Regions from separate parts of the Nocardia sp. NBC_00403 genome, predicted to be linked through region 4. Evidence: riboswitches for the same ligand, from Rfam matches in the RefSeq annotation. Region 4 holds a riboswitch; each other region holds the start of a gene.
The links. Region 4 has a riboswitch for S-adenosylmethionine ahead of OHQ90_RS02490 (rhodanese-like domain-containing protein). Riboswitches for the same ligand answer to the same signal wherever they lie in the genome.
Positions count from the first base shown of each region.

Region 1 (4,207 bases), 1.1 Mb from region 4:
GCTCCGAGAACGGCCCGGTCGGCTTCACCGCGACATCCTTCGCGTCATTGTCGCTGCAACCCCCGCTGGTCTCCTTCAATATCGCGCACACCTCCTCGAGCATCGCCGCTCTGTTGAAAGCCGACTCGGTGGTCATCCACTTCCTCGGTGAACACCAGCACCACCTGGCCCAGCGCTTCGCGCGCGCCGCGGAGGAACGTTTCACCGACCGCTCACTGTGGACCACCCTCGACACCGGTGAGCCGGTCCTGCACGGCACCCCCATCTGGGTCCGCGCCGTCATCCAACAGCTCATCCCCATCGGTGACCACACCCTCGCCGTCGGCCTGGTCACCCGTGTCCACGACAACACCGATGAAAAACCGGCCGCCGCGCCGCTGCTCTACTACAACGGCCGCTACCACCGCCCGAGCGCCCTCGGCGAATGAGCCCGATTACCCGACGTCCAGCGCGCTGAAGAAGATCTCGACCGGGAAGGGCTCGCTGAGTCGCAGCACATCCTGGTGTGTCTCCGCGAGCCGATAACTTTGACTGGCCCAGTCGAGGCGATACTCCTGGATGATCTTGACCCGCCGTTCGGCGTCCAAGTGCACGACCAGATAGATCGGTATCCCGTCGTGCGCATACTCGGCGCGCTTATCGACGGTGTCGGTGTATTCGGACCCCGGCGACACAACCTCGGCCACCAACAGCACGTCCGCAGTTGTCAGCTTCCGGTCCTCATCGATGCACCGATGCAACGCCACGTCGGGACGACGGAACGAAAACCGCGGGCTCCCCGGACGGCTTCGGACATAGTGCATTTCGAAGTCGGTCACCACGCCGGTGCAGGGTTCGGCAGGCCTCGCTTGCTCCACACTGTTCGCCAACCGTCTGGCAACGTTGTTGTGCTGGAAGCTGCCACTGCGGCAGAAGATCACGTGACCGTCGACGACCTCGATCTGCCGCTGCACATCTTCCGGCAATATGTCGTAGCCCTCTTCAGTGATGAGCAGAGCGCCCGGATCGCTGGCCCATGCGGGCAAGGTAGTCATAGACGCTGCTCATCGATGCCCTCGGCCATGGTGTCGATGTTATAGAGCGAAGTGCCGCTGTGAAGATCTTCGATGCCGAGGGTGATCGCGGACAACCACGCAAAGACCGGTCAGCCGATGCGGCAGGGTGCCGCGCCGTCGGTGGTGTCGGGGCTGGTGAAGGGGCGGGTTTCCGGGGTGGGGTTCCAGAGGCCGTCGGTGGCGGCGTAGTTCCAGCCGGCACCGGATTCGACGAGGGTGGCGATGGCATCTACGAGGCGGTCGACGTCGGTGGAGCTGGTGCCGAGGCCGATGCTGGCGCGCAGTGCGCCGTCGAGACCGAGGCGAGCCAGCAGCGGGTGGGCGCAGAAGCGGCCGTCGCGGATGCCGATGCCGTGTTCGGCGGAGAGATAGGCGGCTACATGGCCAGGGACGAAGCCGTCCAGGGTGAAGGCGACGATGCCGACGGTGTCGGGGCTGTCGTCCCAGATACGCAGCAGGTTGACGCCGGGGATGGCGGAAAGGCCCGCGCGGAGCCGGTCGGCGAGCAGGCGTTCGTGGGTGGCGAGGGTTTCGGGATCGATCGCACAGAGCGCGTCGCAGGCGGCGGCGAGCGCGGCCGCGCCGAGGACGTTCGGCGAGCCTGCCTCGTGGCGCTGCGGCGCGGGCGCCCAGTCGGCACCGGTGGTGGTGACCTCGCGAACCGCGCCACCGCCTGCCAGATACGGATCGGCGGCATCCAGCCAATCGCGGCGCCCGACGAGCACACCCGCGCCGTACGGCGCGTACAGCTTGTGCCCGGAGCAGGCGAGGTAGTCGATGCCGCTGTCGCGCAGGCTGATTCGGCGATGCGGAGCCAGCTGCGCGGCATCGACCAGGATGCGCGCGCCGCATTGGTGAGCGATGGTGGCCAGCCGCTCCAACGGCAGCACCTCGCCGGTGACGTTGGAGGCACCGGTGACCGCGAGCAGCGCGGCGGGCTTGCTGCACAGTTCGGCGACCAGCAGCCGGATGGTCTCGGCCACGGTATCGGCGGCGCGGACTACGCGACGACCCTTGCGTGTCCACGCCAGGAAGTTGGCGTGGTGCTCGATATCCAGCACCACGGTGTCGCCGGGCACGCACGCGGCGAGCAGGTTCAGCGAGTCGGTGGTGTTGCGGGTGAACACCACCACCTGGTCGTCGTCGGCATCGAGGAATCTGGCCACCGAACCACGAGCCGCCTCGTAGCACTCGGTGGAGATCCGCGAGGCGTAGCCCGCACCGCGGTGCACGCTCGCGTAGAACGGCAACAGCTGCTGCACCCGGTCGGTGACCTGCGCCAATGCCGGTGCGCTCGCGGCGTAGTCGAAGTTCGCGTAGGTGGTCGTTCCGCCCTGGACGAGCGGCACCCGGAGGTCGTCGCCGGAGACCCGGGCGAGGGCGGCACAGGTCTGGTCCACAACAGCAGTCATCACGAAATCCCGTCGGCTATGGGACCCGGAACCAAGGGGGTTTACGAGTCCGCGCTTGCCGCGCCCGGTCGGGCGGCGGCCAGGTCGTCACCTGGAGCACCCCACCGCGGAGGAGGGTTGCCGACCAGCTAGCCAGGGCTTGATGCTGGTACTCATGACCTGCACCGAGACTGGCAGACCGCACCGGCGGCTGTCAACCGGAATCGGAAAAACGGCGCCCGCGGCCAGGGCCCGGCGAGCATGGTTTCGGCACGTCGAAACCGGTTGCGCAATGTCGTGATGTGCGGTCCCATCGGTGGGTGACGCTTTCCCTGCTGCTCAGTTTCGTCGGCCTGTGCGTACTGCTGTCGATCACGCCCGGCCCCGATTCGTTCCTGGTGCTGCGCTTCTCGATCGTGGACGCGCGACCCGGAATCGCGGCGGCGATCGGATCGGCGCTCGGCGGCATCGTGTGGGCGTTTGTGGTCGCGGCGGGCGTCGCCGCGGTGCTGGAGCAGTCGGCAACGGCCTATCGCGCGCTCAAGATCGTCGGCGGAATCTACTTGGTGTACTTGGGAGTTCGGGCGCTGATCGATCACCGGCGACAGCGACGTGCTACCTCCGACCCGGCCGAAGCGGTTACCGCGCAGGCGAATTCCGGAGCTCCCGCCTCGATTCGCTCGGCATTCGCCGCCGGGCTGGTGTCGTGCATGTTCAACCCGAAGGTCGGCCTGTTCTACCTGGCGGTGCTACCCCAGTTCCTCACCGACGTCACCTTCGCCAACACCCTCGCCCTCGGCGCGGTCGAATCGAGCATCGCCGCGGTGGAGATGGTGCTGCTCGCGATCGCCGCCTCGCGCGCCGTGGCGATGCTGCGCAAGCCGAAGGTCCGCGCTCGCCTGGAGCAGGCGAGCGCGGCCGTCCTCGCGGCGCTCGGCATCGGCACTGCTGCCTCCGCCGCCTAGGTCACCCTTTTTCCTTGCGCCACAACAGGATCGAGGCAACGAGCGCGACAGCTCCCGCTCCGGTGAGCCACCAGAACGACCGCTGGAAGCCCACATCGACGGACGCACCCGCCGCGGCCACACGGTAGAGGACGACCGCCATCAATGCCGCACCGACAGCGCCACCCACCCGCTGCAAGATATTGACGAACGATGCGGCATCCGGGAGCTGCTCGCGACCCACCGCCGCATAGGCTGCCGCCACGACGGGCATTCCGGTCAGTCCCGCCGCCACACCCCTGACCAGCAGTAACGCTTGCACCAGCACGGAATTCAGCGAGGCGTCCGACAGCGCGAACGGCACGGTGGTCGCGACGATCAACGCATTGCCGGCCACCGCGACGACACCACCGCCGTAGCGGTCGGTCAGCCGTCCCGCGACCGGCATCGCGACGATGCCGCCGAGACCGAATGCGAGCAGCAACAGTCCGGTGGCTATCAGCCCTTTGCCATGCAGTAGCTGGAAGTACAAGGGCAGCAACAGCATCGACCCGAACATCACCACGCCGGCGAAGAAGTTGGCCACGTTCGCGGTCGCAAAAATCGGATTGCCGAACAAGCCGACATCGAGGACCTTCGGCCCATGCTTGCGCACCGAGCGCAGCACGAAGCCACCGAGCGCCACCACACCGACCAGCACGGGAACCCACACCGACACCGCGGAAAACCTTCCCCTACTGCCGAATTCGCCGAGTCCGTAGACCAGTAGCGACAGCCCGGCCCCGATCAGCACGAACCCCGCGACGTCGAACGGCTC
Region 1 covers NZ_CP107939.1:1,641,440-1,645,646, reverse strand. The annotation lists gene OHQ90_RS07120 (flavin reductase family protein) at 1-428, shown strand, start outside; gene OHQ90_RS07115 (Uma2 family endonuclease) at 435-1,034, opposite strand; gene OHQ90_RS07110 (aminotransferase class V-fold PLP-dependent enzyme) at 1,145-2,467, opposite strand; SAM riboswitch class IV at 2,514-2,627, opposite strand; gene OHQ90_RS07105 (LysE family translocator) at 2,767-3,411, shown strand; gene OHQ90_RS07100 (DHA2 family efflux MFS transporter permease subunit) at 3,413-4,207, opposite strand, start outside.
Region 1: another riboswitch for S-adenosylmethionine. It lies ahead of OHQ90_RS07110 (aminotransferase class V-fold PLP-dependent enzyme); the one in region 4 lies ahead of OHQ90_RS02490 (rhodanese-like domain-containing protein).

Region 2 (4,207 bases), 1.8 Mb from region 4:
AGTTCCTGCTGGGTGCGCAGTGGATAGAGCCGATCGGAGTCGACGCCGCCGACCACACACGGCACCGGCGTCGCGGCAAGCGCGGCCTCGACCCCGCCGCGCCCGCGCCCGATGTCGTGCCGGTTCATCGCCTCGGTGAGCAAGACGTAGGTGGCCGGATCGAAACGGCTACAGAGCTTATCGGCCTGATGGTCCAGATAGCTCTGCACCGCATAGCGGCCGCCGCGCCACGGATCCTCGTCGCCCTGTGCGTTGTTCTCGAAGCGGTGATCCAGCTCGGACTCGGTCCGATAGGTCAGGTGCGCGATGCGCCGTGCGATGCCCATGCCGGTCGTCGGGGCGCGATCGGTGTCGTGATAGTCGCCGCCCTGCCAGTCGGGGTCGGCCTTGATCGCGGCGATTTGCGTTGTCTGCGTGCCGATCTGGTCGGCGGTGGCGCGCGCGCCGACGGCGAGCACCAGGGCGGCGCCGACCCGACCCGGGGTGCCGACCATCCACTCCAGCACTCGCATGCCGCCCATCGACCCGCCGACGACCGCGGCCAGCCTTTCGATGCCGAGCAGATCCATCAGCGCCACTTCCGCGTTCACCTGATCGCGGATCGAAATCTCCGGAAACCTTGCACCCCATGGCTTTCCGTCCGGAGCCAGCGAGGTGGGTCCGGTGCTGCCCATGCAGCCGCCGAGCACGTTCGCCGCGATGACACACCACTCGTCGGTGTCGATCGGCGCGCCGGGGCCGACCATGCCGTCCCACCACCCCGGCAGCGGATGGATGTCGTCCGGGCGTCCGATCACATGCGAGTCGCCGGTCAGCGCGTGCTCGACCAGCACCACGTTGTCCAGCGTGGGGGAGAGCTCACCCCAGCGCTGCACGGCCAGGTGCACGTCCTGGACGAGTGCGCCGTTCTCCAGCCGCACGTCCCCGATGGCGATCATGCCGAGCCGCCCGTCCGGCGGTGGCAGGGCCACCGCCGCGGCGGGTCGCACGGCACTCGGTTCGGCGCGCACGGTCACGTCGCCGCCGCCGCGAAACCGGCTCGCAGATCGGCGAGGATGTCGTCGATTCCCTCGATGCCCACCGCCAGCCGAACCAGCCCCGGCGTGACGCCGGAGGCCAACTGCTCCTCGGGTGTCAGCTGCGAGTGCGTGGTCGAGGCGGGATGGATCACGAGAGAACGCACATCACCGATGTTAGCGACATGACTGTGCAGGGCTAATGCGTCCACGAACTTCTTGCCCGCATCGACACCGCCGCTGAGCTCGAACGCAACAATCGCGCCCGGCCCCTTCGGTGCGAGCTGCTTGGCGCGCTCGTGCCACGGCGAGGACGGTAGGCCCGCGTAGTACACCGCTTCGACGGCGGGCTGGCCGGTCAGGAACTCGGCCACCGCCTGCGCATTGGCGACGTGGCGCTCCAGGCGCAGGCTCAGCGTCTCGACGCCCTGACTGATCAAGAAGGCGTTGAACGGCGACACCGCGGCACCGAGGTCGCGCAGCAGCTGCACGCGAGCCTTCAGCGCGTACGCGGGTGCGCCGAGGTCGGCGAACACCGCACCGTGATAGCTCGGGTCCGGTGTGGTGAAACCCGGGAACCGCGGCTCGCCCTGCTCGTCATGCACGGTCCAGTCGAACGTGCCGCCGTCGACGATCACACCCGCGACCGCGGTGCCGTGGCCGCCCAGGTACTTGGTCGCCGAGTGCACGACGATGTCGGCACCGTGCGCGAGCGGCTGGATCAGGTACGGGGTGGCGACCGTGTTGTCCACGATCAGTGGCAGTCCGTTGGCATGCGCGATCGCGGAGATTCCCGGGATGTCGAAGATGGCGCTGCTCGGGTTGGCGATGGTCTCGCCGTAGAACGCCTTGGTGTTCGGCCGGATGGCCGCACGCCACTGCTCCAGGTCGTCGGGGTCCGCCACGAAGGAGACCTCGATGCCGAGCTTGGGCAGCGAGTAGTGGAAGAGGTTGTAGGTGCCGCCGTAGAGGTGCGGACTGGACACGATGTGGTCGCCTGCCGAGGCCAGGTTGAGGATCGCGTAGGTCTCCGCGGCCTGTCCCGAGGCCAGCAGCAGCGCGGCGACGCCACCTTCCAGGGCGGCGATGCGCTGCTCGACCACGCCCTGGGTCGGGTTCATGATCCTGGTGTAGATGTTGCCCGGCTCGGCGAGGCCGAACAACGCGGCCGCGTGATCAGTGTCACGGAAGGCGTAGGAGGTGGTCTGGTAGATCGGGAGGGCGCGGGCGCCGGTGGCCTCGTCCGGGGCCTGCCCCGCGTGGACCTGCTTGGTCTCGAAGGACCACTGCGTCGGATCGGATGCGATCGGATCGAGATCGGCCGCGGACGCGATGGGGTCACTCATGTCTTGCTCCAAAGGGGTTGTTCGCCAGAACTACTTGCTAATGGGATGTGGGCGACGGACAACAACACATTGGGGGTACCTCCTGAAGTGCGCGCTTGCTCTCGACTTTCGAGAGCCCGGTCATCACCCGGAGCACCCCACCGCAGCTGGAGGGTTGCCGTCCAGCAAGCCGGGGCTTCGCGCTGGCACTCATGACCTGATCGGCATCATAGCTGGCGGTCGGTCGACGATCGAAATCGTCGTCGAAACTCACCGGGTTGCGGCGGCCAAGGGGACGCAGCAGATGCGTACGAACTCGTCGAAGGTGGAGAGGAACGCGGCGCGGCCCGCCAAGGCCGCCGCCGCCGGATCGTGTTCGTCGAAGATGTCGACCGAACATTCCATCCCGAGCTGTCCGATCAGCTGCCAGGTGCCGACGATCAGGCGCACCTGCAACGAGTCGGGCTGGGTGTGGAGTCGTTGCGCGAGCACCTCGGCGATCGCGGCGGTCTTGTTGTCGGCGTGCTCGAGGCTGCGCGTACTGACCGACGGACTGCTGCGCAGGATGCGCTGCATTTGCTGGAACTGCCGGAACGACAGCATCCTGTCATTTCCATCTACCGCCTGGTCGATGGTCCGTAGGAAGGCCTCACGCAGCGCTTGCAGCTCGTTGCCGGTGACCGGGAGTCCGCGCAGGGTCTCGGCGACGGTGCGGCCGAAGTCCTTGATCGGCCCGAGGATGATGTCCTCTTTGCTGTCGAAATACCGGTTGATCGTGCGGGGTGAGACGTCGGCGGCATTCGCGATCTGCTCGACGGTGGTGGCATCGAAACCGTGCGCGTCGCAGAGGTCGAGTCCGACCTCGATGATGCGCAACCGGGTTTGCTGCTTCTTGCGCTCGCGCAGGCCGGCAGGCGCCGGATTTACAGCCCGGTCCTGGTCCGGGTCCTGGTTCGACTCGGCGCTGGCAGGGGAGTCCGCTGCTGCGCTCGCGCCGGTCGGCGTTGATGACTCGAGCATCCTTCCACTGTATCGCAACCGGGACTTTTCGTGTCGTTAGCGGTCAAATGTCGGATTGCGACATTTTTCCCTTGACGACAAATGTCTGACAATGACAGGATGGCGTCACGACTTCGAGTTTCAAGGAGATCAAGGTGACCGAGACTGCGACAGCGGTAGACGTTCCGGGAAAACAGGGCAGTTCGGCGCGCTGGTGGGCCCTGGGGGTGATCGCATTGGCCCAGCTCATGGTGGTGCTGGATGCCACCATCGTGACCATCTCGCTGCCGTTCGCACAACGTGATCTCGACATCAGTGATGGCAACAAGCAATGGATGCTCACTGCCTACACGCTGATCTTCGGCGGTCTGCTGTTGCTCGGCGGCCGGCTCGCCGACTACCTCGGCAGGCGCCGGATCTTCATTGTCGGTCTCGTCGGATTCGCGGCGGCTTCCGCGCTGGCGGGTCTCGCGCAGAACGGTGTGGAGCTGTTCGCCGGCCGCGCGCTGCAGGGCGCCTTCGCGGCTTTGCTTGCGCCGGCGGCACTTTCGCTGCTCTCGGTCACTTTCACCGAGGCCAAAGAACGCGCGACCGCGTTCGGTGTCTTCGCTGGAATCTCCGCGGGCGGGGCCGCGCTCGGGCTGATCGCGGGTGGCGCGCTCACCGAGTACGCCTCCTGGCGCTGGTGCCTGCTGGTGAACACCCCGATCGCCATTCTCGCTCTGGTCGGTGCGCTGGCCTTTGTGGTGAAGGACATACCGGCCCCGCGCACCGGCGGCTACGACGTGCCGGGTGCCGTCACCGTGACGCTCGGCCTGATCGCGATCGTGTACGGCTTCAGCCGCGCCGCCGACGACGGCTGGCTGG
Region 2 covers NZ_CP107939.1:2,392,585-2,396,791, forward strand. The annotation lists gene metX (homoserine O-acetyltransferase MetX) at 1-938, opposite strand, end outside; gene OHQ90_RS10410 (bifunctional o-acetylhomoserine/o-acetylserine sulfhydrylase) at 1,013-2,362, opposite strand; SAM riboswitch class IV at 2,449-2,559, opposite strand; gene OHQ90_RS10415 (TetR/AcrR family transcriptional regulator) at 2,612-3,361, opposite strand; gene OHQ90_RS10420 (MFS transporter) at 3,496-4,207, shown strand, end outside.
Region 2: another riboswitch for S-adenosylmethionine. It lies ahead of OHQ90_RS10410 (bifunctional o-acetylhomoserine/o-acetylserine sulfhydrylase); the one in region 4 lies ahead of OHQ90_RS02490 (rhodanese-like domain-containing protein).

Region 3 (4,207 bases), 3.1 Mb from region 4:
CGCGCGGTCACTGCCTGACCAGCCGCGCCCAGTGGATATTCTCCGAGGCTCCTGCATAGCCGGCCGCTGGAACCCACCGAGCCCAGAGAGTTGGCTGCCTCTCGGCTGCATCACTTCCACCCGGCCCGTCCGCCGCACCGTGTCGCGACCGGACACCTTCTACACAGGGTGCCCGGTGGTGACACGGTGCGGCGGATGGACGGCCGAAAGGGTCGGGCCGGGCTGGCTATTTGACCGTGGTGATGCCGATGGTCGGGAGGAAGAAGCAGGTGTTGCCGTCGTTTTCGACGGTGCCGAAGATCGCGGCGAGCACCGTTCCCGAGCCTGTGTCCACGGGGACGGCGCGGATGCCGCCGGCCGGGAGGGTGGCGAAGAAGAAGTCCTGGATCGCCCGCTCGACGAGAGGGCGGACTTCCGCGGGGACCTGGTCGGGGACCATAGCCCGGAAAATATCGGAGAGTGGGCCCATCGAGGTGAGGCCGCTGCGCCCGTTCTTCAGGTTCACCCAGGCGACACGCATGCCGGACTCGGTCGAGGTGTCGGGGGCGACGCCATAGGGCACGAAAGTGAACATGACCTCGCCCTTTTCGACGGCGGTGAGGTCCAGGCCGGGGATCTTCATGGCGTTCTTGGGCCACGGGCCCGGGATGGCGCCCGCGACGGCGGGGACCAGGCCGAGAGTAGTGGCGTCGGAGCAGAATGCCGCGGCGGTCGGGTACAGGAACGGGTCCATGCCGAGGACGCGCAGCGCCTCGACTGCCGACTGGTACGTGCCGGCCAGATCGTTGGGCGCGACCGTCCGGGCAAGACCGGGCTGCTCGGCGGACGCTGCCGGAGCAGCCGGAGCCGCAGGGGCAGCGGGAGCAGCCGGGGCGCCGAAGGCGGTGGCAGGGGCGGCAAGGGCCAGCGCGGCAGCACTGGCCGCGATGGCGGTAAGCGTGGTCAGACGGCGCACAACGGTCACTGTGGACCCTCCTCAACGTCGGCACGATCGAGGTCAGGGTACTTCAGCAAACTCGTACAGCAGGAATTCTTCGAGATAGCAACTTTCCGGCGCGTCGCACACCCGTGATCTGCGCTTCGGGCCAGAACGTAGGCGCTACTCGCGACGACGGGCTCAATGATCGCGGGCACCGGACGCTCGGACAAGGGCTGCGCTCACGCTGATTCGTAACCTTGTTCTGGAGTGCCCTTACTTCGCATGCTATTTCGGCTAGACCTTCGACGGCCCGCGCTCGCCGCGGGTCGCACCATCCAGAGCGACCGAGAGACCTGGCTCGTCGACGTCGCAGCAACCCCCCGCTCGCCGGGTGCGGGTGCTTCCGCCGGGAACGATGGAGGAACCGAAATGATCACCGAGCAATGCGTCAACCGCTGGGCACGTCGCCATGTCGACCAGTGCCACATCACCGCCGCGAGCTGTCGCGACTGACCGCACCGCCAGACTGAGCACCCGTCACTGGCCGGGTGATGTGACCGCCTGATGAGGGGCCGGTCTCGTTCGTTTCTTCGAAGGACCTCGATATGAGTGCGTCCATCGCATCCGGCGCAGCCGTCTTCGGCCCAGCCGCCGCCGTCGGCGGTGCACCCGGCTCCCCCGACGCGCCCGGCACAACGGCTGCACCCGGCGAGCCCGCCACCCCGGCATCCGGCGAATCCGCCACTTCCGGCACCGTCGAGTCCCGTGGCATCGCCCATCCGCCCAACGCGGGTGCGACGACCTCCGCTGGACGATCCACCGCCGCCATCGGTGTGCCCGCAACCACCGCGACCGAGAACGTGGCGGCCGCACGCAGCACGCCCGCGCTGAAGGTTGCTCCGACGCGGCATCCGTGGCGGTGGGTGATCAGTGCGGTGGCGCTGGTGCTGCTTGCACAGTTCGTCCATGGTTTGGTGACCAATCCCGGCTGGGATTGGTCCACGTTCGCGAAGTACTTCACCGCGAAGTCGGTGCTGTCGGCGCTGCGGGTCACGCTGGAGCTCACGCTGTGGGGCACGGCGCTCGGGTTCCTGATCGGTACCCTGCTCGCGATCGCACGACTGTCGAACAATCCCGTGCTGCGGGTGATCTCGTGGGTCTACATCTGGGCGTTCCGATCGATTCCGTTGATCGTGCAGCTGCTGTTCTGGTTCAACCTCGCCTACCTGTACAACACCCTGTCCCTCGGAATCCCGTTCGGCCCTTCATTCCTGACCTTCGAGGTGAACGGCGTGATCAGCGGGTTCAGCGCGGCAGTGATCGGGTTGGCACTGCACCAGGCGGCGTACTCGGCCGAGATCATCCGCGCCGGTTTCATCTCCGTCGATCCCGGCCAGCTGGAAGCGGCGGCGGCGCTCGGTATTCCGCGGCTGCGCCAGTTCCGCACCATCGTCGTTCCCCAAGCGATGCGCTCCATCCTGCCGAACGCGACCAACGAGGTGATCAGCCTGTTCAAGGGCACCTCGATCGTGTCGGTGATGGCGATCGCCGAACTCTTCTACCAGGTCCAGGTGGTCTACGGCCGCAATGGCCGAGTGGTGCCGCTGTTGATGGTCGCCACGGTCTGGTACATCATCCTGACCACGATCCTGTCGGTGGCGCAGTTCTACATCGAACGTCACTACGCCAGGGGCGCGCAGCGCACACCGCCGCCGACACCGTGGCAGCGGGCCTGGCAGCGGCTGCGCGAGATTGCCGACATCGGTTCGGCCGCACCGCGTGGAGCGACCCGATGAGCGCCGGGGCACTCGACACAGTCGAGCAGCGCACCGGAGCGGCTCCCGCCGTCGAGGTCCGTGGCGTGCGCAAATCGTACGGCGCACACGAGGTGCTTCGCGGCATCGATCTGACCGTCGCCAGAGGCGAAGTGGTCGCCGTGATCGGCCCCTCCGGTTCCGGCAAATCGACACTGCTGCGGGTGATCAACCATCTGGAGCCGCTAGCGGCGGGCACCGTACACATCGACGGCGAGCTGATCGGATATCGGCAGCGCCGCAACACTCTGCACGCACTGTCCGACCGCGAGGTCCGCAAGCAGCGCTCGCACATCGGTTTCGTGTTCCAGCAATTCAATCTCTTCCCGCATCTGACAGTGCTCGACAACGTCACGCTCGCGCCGATTTCCGCGCAGGGCCGCCCCCGTCAGGAGATCGAGCGCGAGGCGAAGGCGCTGCTGGACCGCGTCGGCATCGGCGAGCTCGCCGATGTCTACCCGCGGCGGCTGTCCGGCGGACAGCAGCAACGGGTGGCGATCGCACGGGCGTTGGCGCTGCGACCGCCGGTGATCCTCTTCGACGAACCCACCTCCGCGCTGGACCCCGAGCTGGTCGGCGAGGTTCTCGACGTGATCCGCGGACTTGCCGACGGCGGCACCGCGCTGGTCATCGTCACCCACGAGATCGGTTTCGCCCGCGAGGTAGCCGACACTGTCGTGTTCCTCGATGCGGGCGCGATCGTCGAGCAGGGCGCACCCGCCGCGGTTCTCGACAACCCCGAACATCCGCGCACCCGCGCATTTCTGTCCCGAGTCCGCTGAGCGCACGATGCGCGCTCCCCTGATGAACAGGTATTCGATGAAGTTCTCCGCCCTGGTCGGCGTCGCCGCCACGGTCGCTGTGCTGGTCTCCGGCTGCGGCACCGATCCCGACGAGGATACCGTCGTCGCGCCTGCGGGCACGGTCGCCTTCGACCTCTCCCCCGCCCAATCGGGCCGGGTGCACACAGCCAAGGTCGACGCCATCGCCGCCGAGGTGCCCCGATCCATTCGCGACCGCGGCACCCTGGTGGTGACCGGCGCGTCCGGCACCGCACCTCCACTGCGCTTCTACGCCACCGACGACAAGACCGTGGTGGGTTCCGAGATCGACTTCGCCACCCTGATCGCCGACATCCTCGGACTGAAACTCGAAGCGACGGTGGCAGATTGGACACAGAACTTCGTCCGGGTGGATTCCGGCGAGGTGGACGCGTTCATCAGCAATGTCACCGTCACCGAGGAACGCAAAGAGAAGTACGACTTCGCCACCTACCGCACCGACAACGTCGCACTCGAGATCCCCAAGGACAGCACGCTCGACTACCGGGATCGTAAGAGCCTGGCAGGCAAGCGTATCGGCGTCGGCACCGGCACCAACCAGGAACAGCTGCTGGTGAAGTGGAACGAGCAGAACGCCGCCGACAAACTGCCCGCCATCGACATCGCCTACTTCGACAAGACCAGCGACTACT
Region 3 covers NZ_CP107939.1:3,676,686-3,680,892, reverse strand. The annotation lists gene OHQ90_RS16205 (glycosyltransferase) at 1-18, shown strand, start outside; gene OHQ90_RS16200 (hypothetical protein) at 227-964, opposite strand; SAM riboswitch class I at 1,248-1,341, shown strand; gene OHQ90_RS16195 (amino acid ABC transporter permease) at 1,780-2,715, shown strand; gene OHQ90_RS16190 (amino acid ABC transporter ATP-binding protein) at 2,712-3,515, shown strand; gene OHQ90_RS16185 (ABC transporter substrate-binding protein) at 3,523-4,207, shown strand, end outside.
Region 3: another riboswitch for S-adenosylmethionine. It lies ahead of OHQ90_RS16195 (amino acid ABC transporter permease); the one in region 4 lies ahead of OHQ90_RS02490 (rhodanese-like domain-containing protein).

Region 4 (4,207 bases):
CGTCCAGGCGGTACCAGCCCTGCCAGGTGGTGAAAGGGATGCCCTTGCTCTCCAGGAACGCGGTCACCGCGTCCAGTTCCGGCTGGGCGGCCGGGGTGAAGTTCGCGCTGTCGTCGAGCAGGCAGGCCACGGTTTCGTTGGCGTCGCCCTTGGTGTGGCCGATGAGGCCGACGGGGCCGCGCTTGATCCAGCCGGTGACGTAGGTGGCGGGCAGGTAGCGGTCGGCGCCGTCCGCGTTCTCGTCACCGATCACCCGACCGGCCTCGTTGGGCACGGTGCCTGCCTGATCGTCGAAGGGCAGGTTGGTGAGGTTCTGCGACAGGTAGCCGACAGCGCGGTACACGGCCTGGACGTCCCAGTCCCGGTACACCCCGGTGCCCTTGACGTTTCCGGTGCCGTCGAGCTGGGTTCGCTCGGTGCGCAAGCCGACGACCTGGCCGTTCTCGCCGATGATCTCCGAAGGGGACTCGAAGAAGTGCAGGAACAGCTTGTGCGGGCGGTTGCCCGCGTCGCGGATGGCCCACTGCTCGAGGGTGTTGGCGATCATGTCGACCTGCTTGGAGTGCCGGCGCGCGGCCTCGGAGCCCTCGTCGTAGTCGATGTCTTCCGGGTCGACGATGACCTCGATGGTCGGGGAGTGGTCCAGCTCGCGCAGCTCCAGCGGGGTGAACTTCGCCTGGGCGGGGCCGCGGCGGCCGAACACGTGGACCTCGACCGCCTTGTTGGCCTCGAGGCCCTGGTAGACGTTCGGCGGAATCTCGGTGGGCAGCAGTTCGTCGCCGGTCTTGGCGAGCACCCGTGCCACGTCGAGCGCCACATTGCCGACACCGAGGACGGCGACCTTCTCGGCCTCCAGCGGCCAGGTGCGCGGCACATCGGGGTGTCCGTCGTACCAGGACACGAAGTCCGCCGCGCCGTAGCTGCCGTCGAGACCGATGCCGGGGATGTCCAGGGCGCGGTCGGCGTTGGCACCGGTGGAGAAGATGACCGCGTCATAGAAGGTGCGCAGGTCGTCGAGGGTGATGTCGGTGCCGTAGTCGATGTTGCCGAGCAGGCGCACCTGCGGCTTGTCGAGCACCTTGTGCAGGGCGGTGATGATGCCCTTGATGCGCGGATGGTCGGGCGCGACGCCGTAGCGGATCAGCCCGAACGGAGCAGGCATGCGCTCGAACAAGTCGATCGACACTTGCGCATCTGACTTCATCAATGCGTCGGCGGCGTAGATGCCGGCCGGCCCTGCGCCCACGATCGCGATGCGGAGCGGGCGGGTCGCTGCACTCTGTTCGGTCATCTCTTACGCGCACCCTTAAGGTCGAAAACAATTAATGGCGTCGGTCTTAGCCTAGGCTAACTCGACGCGCCGCTGTGGTTGCACCTGATGTGCGGACACTGGTGCCGACTCGCTGTCATATCAGCTATGACAGCAGGCCGCAGTCTCGCGATTCTATCGGTGGTCCGCGTGGCAGTCCGCGCCGGTGCGGTGACCGGCTTGCGGCCACGACGGCCTGCCTCCCACTGCTTACCCACGGTGTGCCCCGAGGTAACCGCTGCGCGCACGGATCCTCCGCGGCGTGTCGCCGAGTTCGGGGGTGGGCGCTCGATAACCCCGCCGACCAGGGATCATCGTGAACATGACCGATCAGCAAGACACCGACGGCGACGCCGTAATCGAGGTCGACCAGACCGACTCCCGCACCCCGTGGCCGTTCATCGCGGCGGCGGTGGTCGCGGTCATCGTGGTCGTCGGGATCGTGCTCGGCGGGCTGCTGTCACCGGCTGAGAAAAATGTCACAGAAGCAGATCGCATCGCGGCGGCGGTCCGCAACTACGCGGAGGCTCGCGGTCGCAGCGATGTCACGCCGCCGCCGGGTGTGGCGTGCGACGGATTCGACGAGCGCAAGTCGTCGCTGGCCACCCAGCTCGGCGGCCTCGAAACCGGAAAGACCGTCGAGATAACAAAAATCGAGAATCCGATGGTCGACGGTGACCGGGCGAAGGCGACGGTCACCACCGAGGTCGACGGCAAGGCAGCCACGGCGACCTGGAATCTGACGCGATCGGGCGACCGCTGGCTCATCTGCGGTTGACCATCCCGCGTCGTGAACTGGGGTTTGACAGGGTGACCCCCGCCCAGGCAATCTCAGAACCAGGTCATGAGAACCAGCGTCAAGCCCCGGCTTGCTGGTCGGCAACCCTCCTCCGCGGCGGGGTGCTCCGGGTGACGACCTGGCCGCGCACCGAAACCCAGGTGCGGCAAGAGCGGATTCACAGGAGGTCCATATGAGTTATGCCGGTGACATCACCCCGCAGCAGGCGTGGGAATTACTGCGGGACAACCCCGAAGCCGTCCTGGTGGACGTGCGTACCGAAGCCGAATGGCGCTTCGTCGGAGTTCCCGACACCACATCGATCGAGCGCCCGACGGTGCTGATCGAGTGGGTCGACGGCACCGGCACCCGCAATGGTGCGTTCGTCGAGCAGCTGACCCAGGCGCTCGACGGCCGCAACCCGGAGGCTCCCGTCGTGTTCCTGTGTCGCTCCGGCCAGCGTTCCGCGCATGCCGCGAACACCGCGACCGGGGTCGGGATCGGACCGTCCTACAACGTGCTGGATGGCTTCGAGGGCGGCCTCGACGCGACCGGTCATCGTGGCGGCTCCGGCTGGCGGGCCATCGGCCTCCCGTGGCGGCAGTCGTGATCACCGGCGGCTCCTTCGACAAGCCACTGCCCGATGGCGTCGGTCCGGCGACCCTCGGCGTGCGCGGTGGCCTGCGGCGCTCCGGTTTCGAGGAGACGGCCGAAGCGCTGTATCTGACCTCCGGCTTCGTCTACGAGAGCGCCGAGGCCGCCGAGGCCGCGTTCACCGGCGAGGTCGAACATTTCGTCTACTCCCGCTACGGCAACCCGACGGTCGCCATGTTCGAGGAGCGGCTGCGGCTGATGGATGGCGCCGAAGCCTGCTTCGCCACGGCGAGCGGCATGTCCGCCGTCTTCACCGCGCTCGGCGCGCTGCTCGGCGCCGGTGACCGACTGGTTGCCGCACGCAGCCTGTTCGGCTCCTGCTTCGTGGTGTGCAACGAGATTCTGCCGCGCTGGGGGATCGAAACCGTCTTCGTCGACGGTGACGACCTGGATCAGTGGGAGCGGGCATTGTCGGTGCCCACCCAGGCGGTGTTCTTCGAGACGCCCGCCAACCCGATGCAGACGCTGGTGGACGTGCGCAGGGTCACCGAACTCGCACACGCCGCGGGCGCGAAGGTGGTGCTGGACAACGTCTTCGCCACGCCGCTGCTGCAGCGTGGTTTCGAACTCGGCGCCGACGTCCTGGTGTATTCCGGTACCAAGCACATCGACGGCCAGGGCCGGGTGCTCGGCGGCGCGATTCTCGGTGCGCGGGACTACATCGACGGCCCGGTGAAGAATCTGATGCGCCACACCGGTCCCGCCTTGAGCCCGTTCAATGCGTGGACCCTGCTCAAGGGCTTGGAGACGATGCCGCTGCGGGTGCGTCATTCCACGGAAGCCGCGCTGTGCATCGCTCAGTTCCTCGAGGGCAACAAGTCTGTCGGCTGGGTGAAATACCCCTTCCTGGAATCACATCCGCAGCACGCACTGGCCGTGAGCCAGATGAGCGGCGGTGGCACGGTGGTCACCTTCGAGCTGAACGCGCCTGCGGATGAAGGCAAGAAGCGCGCCTTCGAGGTGCTCAATCGCTTGCGCATCGTCGATATCTCCAACAACCTCGGCGACTCCAAGACCCTCATCACCCACCCGGCCACCACCACCCACCGCGCCATGGGCCCGGAAGGTCGCGCGACCATCGGCCTCACCGACGGCGTCGTCCGCATCTCGGTGGGCCTCGAGGACGTCGAAGACCTTCTCGACGACCTCGGCCACGCTCTCAGCTAGAGCGTCCGCGCCGCGAGCGGGACATCGTCGAGAACGAGCACGGTGATGTCCTGTTCGGCGACCTGCGGCGCCGCCGGGTGCCTACCCTGGACGTATGCGGATCTCGGTGGCGGCAGACGAGCGTGTCGGGGTGGCGAAGGAACTGATCGAGGAGTTGCATCGGCGCGGGCTGGAGACACTCGCGCACGGGGCGCTTTCCGAGGTGGAGCGCGACGACTGGGCCTGGGCCAGTGCGGCGGCGGCACGTGATGTCGCCGAGGGGCGAGCCGAGCAAGCCATCGTCTGCTGCTGGACCGGAA
Region 4 covers NZ_CP107939.1:570,470-574,676, reverse strand. The annotation lists gene OHQ90_RS02500 (FAD-dependent oxidoreductase) at 1-1,291, opposite strand, end outside; gene OHQ90_RS02495 (Rv0361 family membrane protein) at 1,632-2,087, shown strand; SAM riboswitch class IV at 2,150-2,266, shown strand; gene OHQ90_RS02490 (rhodanese-like domain-containing protein) at 2,281-2,697, shown strand; gene OHQ90_RS02485 (O-succinylhomoserine sulfhydrylase) at 2,694-3,908, shown strand; gene OHQ90_RS02480 (RpiB/LacA/LacB family sugar-phosphate isomerase) at 4,003-4,207, shown strand, end outside.